4 regions of the Endozoicomonas montiporae CL-33 genome follow, and region 2 is predicted to be linked to each of the others. Evidence: predicted binding sites of a transcription regulator. Region 2 holds the regulator's gene; each other region holds the start of a gene.
What was found. The regulator sigma-54, encoded in region 2, starts transcription at its own class of promoters, with help from an activator protein. The targets are predictions, from matches to a motif close to TGGCACNNNNNTTGCTNT.
Positions count from the first base shown of each region.

Region 1: the regulator sigma-54 is predicted to act here: its motif matches at 827-844, upstream of EZMO1_RS19460 (isoamylase early set domain-containing protein).
Region 3: the regulator sigma-54 is predicted to act here: its motif matches at 1,250-1,267, upstream of glnA (glutamate--ammonia ligase).
Region 4: the regulator sigma-54 is predicted to act here: its motif matches at 1,240-1,257, upstream of flgB (flagellar basal body rod protein FlgB).

Region 1 is NZ_CP013251.1:4,253,557-4,255,762, forward strand. It holds gene EZMO1_RS19455 (sodium:solute symporter family protein) at 1-743, opposite strand, end outside; gene EZMO1_RS19460 (isoamylase early set domain-containing protein) at 1,056-1,358, shown strand; gene ychF (redox-regulated ATPase YchF) at 1,456-2,206, opposite strand, start outside.
Region 2 is NZ_CP013251.1:4,570,368-4,572,573, reverse strand. It holds gene hpf (ribosome hibernation-promoting factor, HPF/YfiA family) at 26-331, opposite strand; gene EZMO1_RS20970 (RNA polymerase factor sigma-54) at 525-2,006, opposite strand.
Region 3 is NZ_CP013251.1:5,001,159-5,003,364, forward strand. It holds gene thiI (tRNA uracil 4-sulfurtransferase ThiI) at 1-463, opposite strand, end outside; gene glnA (glutamate--ammonia ligase) at 1,424-2,206, shown strand, end outside.
Region 4 is NZ_CP013251.1:2,508,055-2,510,260, reverse strand. It holds gene EZMO1_RS11455 (flagellar hook assembly protein FlgD) at 1-316, opposite strand, end outside; gene flgC (flagellar basal body rod protein FlgC) at 316-726, opposite strand; gene flgB (flagellar basal body rod protein FlgB) at 762-1,151, opposite strand; gene flgA (flagellar basal body P-ring formation chaperone FlgA) at 1,484-2,206, shown strand, end outside.

The DNA.
Region 1 (2,206 bases), 320 kb from region 2:
TGGATAGAAATAGGAATCAGCGCATCACCCAGAAAGAACACCATAAACAGCAGCCCCATTCCCAGAAGGGAAGTATTGCCATCTATCAAGCTGTGAAGATTATCAATATTGTGATCATAAAATGGCTGCCAGCCACCTGTCAGGTGCACACCCCAGACAACCACCGCCAGCATGGCACTCAATAACAGAACTGCCTGAATAATATCGGTAATCACCACTGAGCGGACACCACCCAGACAGCTATAGAGAATGACCGTCACACTCAACAGCATTGCCGCCGCAAAGTGCCAGTCAGCGGGAAGCAACATGGCAGAGACTCTCTGCATCGCTACCACCTGTGCGCTGACAATTCCCATACAGAACAGCAACCAGAGCACTCCGGCAATTAAACGCACATCCCGGCCACCAAATGCTTTACCCAGTATTTCACCGGACGACAAACAGTCTCGCCATTTGAATATCCGCGGAACCAGCCAGCCCGACAGGATCAGCTGAAACGTAAAACCCATGCAGGCAATGGTATAAAACCAGCCAGAAGCATAAGACTTTTCCGCTGCTCCCATTAAGAGCCCGGCTCCAACACCACTGGCCAACAAGGTGCAATAAATCGCAAACGAGCCAAATGCATTTCGATCCAGAGCAAACACCGAAAATTGATTGACCGTTTTTAAATGCCGCACGCCGTAAATTAAAAATGCTATCGAAATGAAGATGATAAACAACAGTTCCATTCCAAAACCCATTCTGTTTCATTTTGTTTGAAGCTGTTATTTATAGCCGATCAAATCATTTTTTTTCATTTAAAACCAAATTAACCCAATGACCACGGCACAGGACTTGCTTAATTAAACAGCCACTGAATATTTAATCATCAATCAAAAGGAGCATGCGAATTATCACTAAGCCAACAAAAAATTATGCTTTGACACAAAGCCTGAATATTCAAGTATCATACTGGAGTTTCCTGTTTTTTCTGTACTTCGGGGACCCGATTTGGGGAAGTGCAGCCAACCAACAGGCAACACTTGTCTGACTTGCTCGATAGGGGATTTTTAATGCTAAAAAAGAAGTTTTTTAAAACAAAAAGCGAAGCTGAAGTTACTTTTGAGTTCTCCAGAGATGACATTAAATCCGTGGAGCTCGCCGGTGAATTCAACGAGTGGCACCCACGAAAAATGAACTATGTCAAAAAGGACAAGGTATTCCGTACCAAAGTCCGCCTGCCAAAAGATTCCACCTTCCGTTTCAAATACTTGCTGGATGGTGAAACCTGGGAAAACGACTACAAGGCGGATGCTTATGTACCGAATACCTTTGGTACCGAGGACAGCGTGGTAACCACCCGGAAGAGTGCCTGACCGGACACAATATCTGGTTAACCTGCCTATGGCAAAAGAGTCAGCACTGCTGACTCTTTCTCTTTAAAACGTTTTAACCTTCAAAACGATAGCCGTTTTAAACGTTAAAACGGAAATGCATGACATCGCCGTCTTTAACGATGTACTCTTTACCTTCCAGACGCAGACGACCCGCTTCCTTTGCTCCCTGCTCACCATTGTACTCGATAAAATCGTCGTAAGAGGTGACTTCAGCACGGATAAAACCACGCTCAAAATCGGTGTGGATCACACCCGCCGCCTGAGGTGCAGTAGCGCCTACTTTAACCGTCCATGCACGCACTTCTTTCACACCGGCCGTGAAGTAAGTCTGCAGATTCAGCAGCTCGTAACCTGCACGAATGACGCGATCCAGCCCCGGCTCTTCCATACCAAGATCCTGCAGGAACTCATCGCGCTCATCGTCTTCCAGCTCGGAAATTTCGGCTTCCAGCTTGTTGCACACAGGTACAACTACTGCACCTTCCTGTTCAGCGATTTCGCGTACTTTATCCAGATAAGGGTTATCTTCAAAACCGTCTTCATCGACATTGGCAATGTACATGGTCGGCTTGGTGGTCAACAGGTGGAACATGCGCGCCAGAGCTTTTTCATTATCATCCAGCGTCAGGGAGCGAACCGGAAGACCTTCTTCCAGATGCGGAATCAGCTTTTCCAGCAGGGCTTTCTGGGCAACGGCTTCTTTGTCTCCACTCTTGGCAACGCGAACAACACGCTGATGTTGCTTCTCGCAGCTCTCCAGATCCGCCATGGCCAGCTCGATGTTAATGATACCGATGTCCGCTTCCGGATCGACCTTGTTAGACACG
Region 2 (2,206 bases):
CCTGAGCTTTCAGTCGGTGCTGGATTCAGCCTCGGGCTCCCTGCATACGATCGAGCGTCTTTTCCTTGTGTTTTACCAGCTGTCGGTCGACTTTGTCTGACAAATCGTCAATAGCCGCGTACATGTCATCGGATTCAGCGGTCGCATTGATGTCAGCTCCACGTATGTGCAGGACGGCTTCGGCCTTATGCAGTAGTTTTTCTACGCTCAGGGTGACCTGTACATTGGTGATATTATCGAAGTGAGCTGCCAGGCGGTCGAGTTTTTTAGTGACGTAGTCTTTCAGAGCTTGAGTCACCTCTACATGATGTCCACTGATGTTGACTTGCATGTAACGCTCTCCTGCTGATCCCGTTTGGAGACAGTGGCCAGTTCCCGGGATTCTCGAACTGGTCTGTTTAGATTCTATCACCGTTCACGACATTGTTGCTGCTCTGAAGCAAAAAAATACAGGATTTTTGCCTTAAGCTCAGAGGCTTGAGGGTTTGCGTCCTGATAAAACGGTGAGAAATATCTGGCATTGTTTACACTAGGCACTTGCGTTCATTTGAAGGCGGGATGTGCATGGATTCCCGATACTTGGCAATGGTTCGTCGTGCAACCTTTATGCCCTGTTCCCCGAGAAGACCGGCAATTTTGTTATCGCTGAGCGGCTTCCCCGGATTTTCATCCTGAACCAGTTTTTTGATCAGTGCCCTGATGGCTGTTGAGGAACACTCTCCGCCGCTGTCGGTGCTGACATGGCTGGAGAAGAAATACTTCAGTTCATAAACACCGCGAGGGGTATGCATGTACTTCTGGGTTGTTACCCTGGATATGGTGGATTCATGCATCTCCACTGCTTCCGCAATATCGGCCAGAACCAGAGGTTTCATGGCCTCGTCGCCCTGTTCCAGAAAGTCTTGCTGAAAATTGACGATTTTGGTCGCTACTTTGAGCAGCGTGTCGTTGCGGCTTTGCAGGTTTTTCAGAAACCAGCGCGCTTCCTGCAGCTGGTTCTTCATGAACTGGTTGTCCCGGCTGCTGTTGGCCCGCTGAACCAGTGACGCATAACTGTTGTTGATGCGCAGACGTGGCAGTGACTCTGAATTCAGCTCAACGACCCAGCGCTCTTTGACTTTGCGAACGGAAATATCCGGAGTGATGTATTCCGGTTCGCTCTGGTCTACTTCGGAGCCCGGCTTGGGGTTGAGGCTCTGAATCAGGCTGAGGGCTTCCTTGAGCTGGTGCTCCTTCATCCGCGTGCGACGCATTATCTGGCTGTAATCCCGACTGCCAAGGGCTTCCAGATAGTGGTCAATAAGCTTTTGGGCTTCGTGAATAAAGGGTGTTTGGGAAGGCAGTTGTGCCAGTTGAACGGACAGACACTCTTTCAGGTTTTCACTACCGCAACCAACGGGATCAAATTGCTGAATGCGTCGCTGCATGACTTTGAGTTCATCAAAATCAAGCTCAGCTAATGCCGGATTTAAAGTCAGGCTCTGGAAAATATCTTCCAGCGAGTTTGTGAGATAGCCATCGGGGTTGATCGCTTCGATCAGTGTTTCTCCCAGCAGGCGGTCGGTATCAGTGGTGGGTGTCAGGTTTAGCTGCCATTGCAGGTATTCCTGCAGAGATTCGGTGGTGCGCGAGCGGGTCAGCGGGTCAAATTCATCATCACTGCTGGCCGGCATGCTGGAGTAGACTTCTTCCCAACCGGAATCTACGGGCAAATCGTTCGGAATGCTTTCGGACCATTCCGGCTCCTGAGACTCGGAAGGGGATGGTGGCTCCTGGGCGTTAAGGTCAACCAGCTGTTCACCTTCGTTGGCGTTGCTGGCTTCCTGGTCACGGCGTTCCTGATCCAGAATGGCCTCTTCGCTTTCCAGCATCGGGTTGGATTCCAGTACTTCCTGGATTTCCTGTTGCAGATCCAGAGTTGAAAGCTGTAACAGGCGAATGGCTTGCTGCAGTTGCGGTGTCATCGTCAACTGCTGACCCATTTTAAGCTGTAGAGAGGGCTTCATAGGGCAACCGTGTACCTTTACTTTAAAAAAACACCGCTGATGCATGATGAACCACTTTCATGGCGACTTCTCATAGCTAAGATAGGGCGGTATTCTCAGCTTATGGCTGTTTACTTCAAACGTTGAGCATTTTTTATGCCGGGTGGAAAGGGGTTTGCCCGACAGGCTCCCAAGGATAAGCTCCACCGACTGACTTATGC
Region 3 (2,206 bases), 430 kb from region 2:
CAATTTTTACCGTCACATCCGGATTCTTAAGTTTTACACCGGCCGCTTCAGTCTGAACATTCAGGCCACCACCCACCTGCTTTTCCACATCAATAGACTGGAAATCATGGGAACCCTGTCTGGCGCAGGTCACACGGAAGGTTTTGCCTGTCAGTCGTTCACGAAAAGCTGGCAGGGCTTTCTCCAGAATGTCATCAATGGTGGTCAGAGGGTATTCCGTCACCTGCATCCAGTAAGCAATGCCGGGAATATGGCTCAAATGATCTTTCGTTTCAGCCAGCAGAACAGGGTCATCAGACGAGGTCGTTACCTCAATAAAGTCCCAGGTGCCACGAACATCAACACCCGCATCAGAACGCTTGAGGATGGCACGAATATTCTTTCGCAGCACTTTAATAAAACGCTTGCGCACCGGAGTACTTTTAATCGTAATTTCCGGAAACAGCTTAATGATGAACTTCATGGTTCTGGACTACCGTGATCATGCCGCAGGCACTCTTTAGCCCGAATATTTCATAAAATGCATGCGCTATTGCTACATCCCTTGAAAACTCTCGCTTGTACCTGCAATGGCTTCGGACTGATGTGTCCGAAGCATTTTTGGTAAAAAAGCACTATTTCCATGGGCTGTTGACAGTTGGCAGCAAATTTATGAAATATTCGGGTTAGGATGATGAGAGTAAGGTGATTAAGTACTCAACCATACGAAATCATATTTTCTGACTCATTGTTCAGGTGCTCTGACTGCGTTGCAACTCTGGTCACATAGCTTGCTATGCTCCCGCCGTTGCGCCTTGCAGAGCACCTGCCCAATAAGCCAGAAATATTCGATTCCGTATGGCCGAGTACTTAAAGCTTACTGCAACCTGACAGCAATGTTTTGAGAAAAAATAGAGAGAAAAGTGCCGGAATTATACAGAAACACGCGGTTGTGACACATCCCCCAAAATTTTCTGGTCTCTGTCTTCTACCACCAGCACCACCGGAGATAAATACCTGCAAGCATTAGTAGTCAGCGCAGTTTCACGATACACTGACTGCCGCCTGCCATCGGGAACAGAAAAGCAGGCCATCCCGGCTTTTTTACACTGGTACATGCACCAACCGGACTCAAATAATCCAACTGTGCATCAAATTAGTGCATAAGAACCGTTTGCCATGTTTACTTTTAGTGCATATAGACAGGATTTCACTGCTAAATCCTTCAACACAGCTGCACAAGAGGGCATGAAACAGCACTTTGGAAAGCTGGCACGCCGTTTGCTTTTCCAGATGCAGATCAGTCACACCTGTGGCCACCATTGAGCCCGGCGGAAGATCATTCAATCGACTCAACAATATTGACGTTGAAGATTGACGTTGAAGATCAGAGCCAAAAGCGATGCTCTCAGTTTTGAGCTAAGTCCTCTGGAGGAAATAATAAATGTCCAAGACCCTGAACCTGATCAAGGATCACGACGTTAAATGGGTTGACCTGCGCTTCACCGACACTAAAGGTAAGGAACAGCACGTTTCCATGCCAATCAGTGAAGTAGACGGCGAGTTCTTCGAACTGGGTAAAATGTTCGACGGCTCCTCCATTGCAGGTTGGAAAGGCATCAACGAATCCGACATGATCCTGATGCCAGATGACAGCAGCTCTGTAATCGATCCTTTCACCGACGAAACCACCCTGAACATCCGTTGCGACATCATTGAACCTGCCACCATGCAGGGCTATGAGCGCGACCCTCGTTCCGTTGCCAAGCGTGCGGAAGAGTACCTGAAGTCCACCGGCATTGCTGATACTGCTTTCTTTGGCCCTGAGCCAGAGTTCTTCGTCTTTGATGACGTTAAGTGGAAAGTAGACATTTCCGGTGCTGCTTACGAAATCAACTCTGAAGAAGCGCACTGGGCCAGCAACGCCACCTTTGCCGACGGCAACACAGGCCACCGTCCAAAGGTTAAAGGCGGTTATTTCCCGGTTCCTCCGGTCGATTCCCTGCACGACCTGCGTGCCAAAATGTGTCAGGCCATGGAAGATCAGGGTCTGGACGTTGAAGTACACCACCACGAAGTCGGCACCGCCGGTCAGTGTGAAATCGGTGTTAAATTCAACACGCTGGTGAAAAAAGCTGACGAAGTTCAGATTCTGAAGTACGCCGTACACAACGTTGCCCACGCCTACGGCAAAACCGCTACCTTCATGCCTAAGCCTCTGGTGGGT
Region 4 (2,206 bases), 2.1 Mb from region 2:
TAGCGATGACCATCACTTCCTTACCCACCAGGTTGGAAGCATACAAACCCTGAGACTGATACATCTGATCACGCAGCTGATTCATGGCATGCACCAGCTCGGCATTCTGTTCCATCATGGTCAGGTCAGCCAGCTGGGAGACCATCTGGGCGTTATCCATGGGAGCGGTAGGGTCCTGGTACTGCAACTGGGTCAACAACATTTGCAGAAATGCTTCACTGTCCAGTCCCATGGAAGCATTTGCAGAGCCCACGGCCACAACACCGAGTAGTAAGCCAGCAGTGATCTGACGAGCTTGTTTAATAAAACCAGCCATCACTGCCCCAGACTCAGCAGGCGCTCCTGCATACGACGGGCGTTGCTCATCACTTCAACGCTGGTCTGATAGTTACGGGTGGCGCTCATCATATCGGCCATCTCCGCCACCACATTGACATTCGGGTAGAAAACATTGCCGTCTTCATTCGCCAGCGGGTTATTAGGCTCATAACGCATCAGAGGGTCTGCCTGACTTTGCAGCACCTCCCGGACTTCTACCTGACTGCCCAGCTCCATCTGTGCTGACCGCATCACTTCGGAAAACACCGGACGACGGGCTTTGTATACTGCGTCCGGTGAAGCGGCTGCAGTTTCGGCATTGGCCATGTTGCTGGCAATGGTATTGAGTCGCAGGGTCTGGGCATTCAGGCTGGACCCGGCAATGTCGTAAATACTATTCAGGGACATAAACGATTACTTACTTCCAATCGATCCGGCGCTTATCACTGACCATTAATGGCGCGCTGCAGACCTTTCATTTTCATGTTCAAAAACGCAAAGCTGGTCTGAAACTCCATACTGTTGCGCATGTAGGCAGCCTGTTCGACGCCCAGTTCTACCGAGTTGCCATCACTTGAAGGCTGTCGAATATCCCGCTCAACCACTGAGGCTTCCTGCTCTGTACCCGGCAAAGTAATATGACGGCTACTGGTCTGCTGCAACCGCATCTGAGCCTGTTGCTGCCCGAGAATATGATCAAAACTCAGGTCTTTTGCCTGATAGCCCGGCGTATCAACGTTGGCAATATTGCTTGCCAGCACCTCTGCCCGCCGGGTTCGATATTGCAATGTGTCGGGCAATACACCCAACGCACTCTCAAAGTTAATAGCCATGTCAGCCTCGGATAGACAATCTTGCTTGGGAAATCGGTTCCGGTTTAACGATGCATTTGCAGCGATTTGATATAACCAGCGTTCATTAAAAGCAATCGTTATGCCAAAAAGCCACCTCTACGTACATAACCCTATCCAGAACACCACCAGGCTCGGCAAACACCCACTGAAAAAATAATTTGCTTACTCTGCAGCTATGTAAATCCACTCAATAGCCATTCTCTGCAATACTGGTATCATCCGATGAAAGTCAGCCCATCATTGGCTGACCAAACACAAACCCGCATAATGAATAAACAGCGGAAATCTATTTCCCCTTTTGCACAAACACCATGACATTCCGCATAAACATTCAGGTTCACGACAATAACAAACGCCTTTTTTTTACGACTAAAGCCGTACAGCTGACCCGTATAGTGATGCTGATCGCAGCCATTGCCGCCCCCACTTGCCCGGCGTTCGCTGAAACCAGCAAAAAACAAGAAGAAGAGCAACAACAGCAACAACTGAACCGTTGGGTTTACGAGGCTCTGGAAGAAAAGGCACAGACTCTTACCCATACGATCACTAACAGCCATTACGACATCAGCCTGAACAGCCTGCCAACCCTTCCCTTTGCCCATTGCGAGTCAAAACCCGACATTACTTTTTTGACTGCAATGGAGGCCGGCAGTCAGCGAATCAAAGTAGAATGCGCCACACCCAACCGCTGGTCGCTTTACGCCAGAGGGCACATCAGCCTGTTTGTACCGGTGCTGGTTGCAACGCGCACATTAAACCGGGGCGACCCGATCAACGATAACGACGTTACACTGAGGGAAATGGACATCAGCCAGCTGCGCCGGGGTTATTTCATCAACACGGATCACTTTGCCAACCAACAACTGAGCCGAAGAGTTCGGGCAGGGGACGTGCTGACGCCACATTCGCTGCAGGAAGCCCACCTGATTCGACGGGGCGACCGCATTGCCATCGTTGCCAGCAACGACAACTTCACCATCAGCATGCCCGGCGAGGCGCTGGAAGATGGGCGACTGAACCAGCAGATCAGGGTT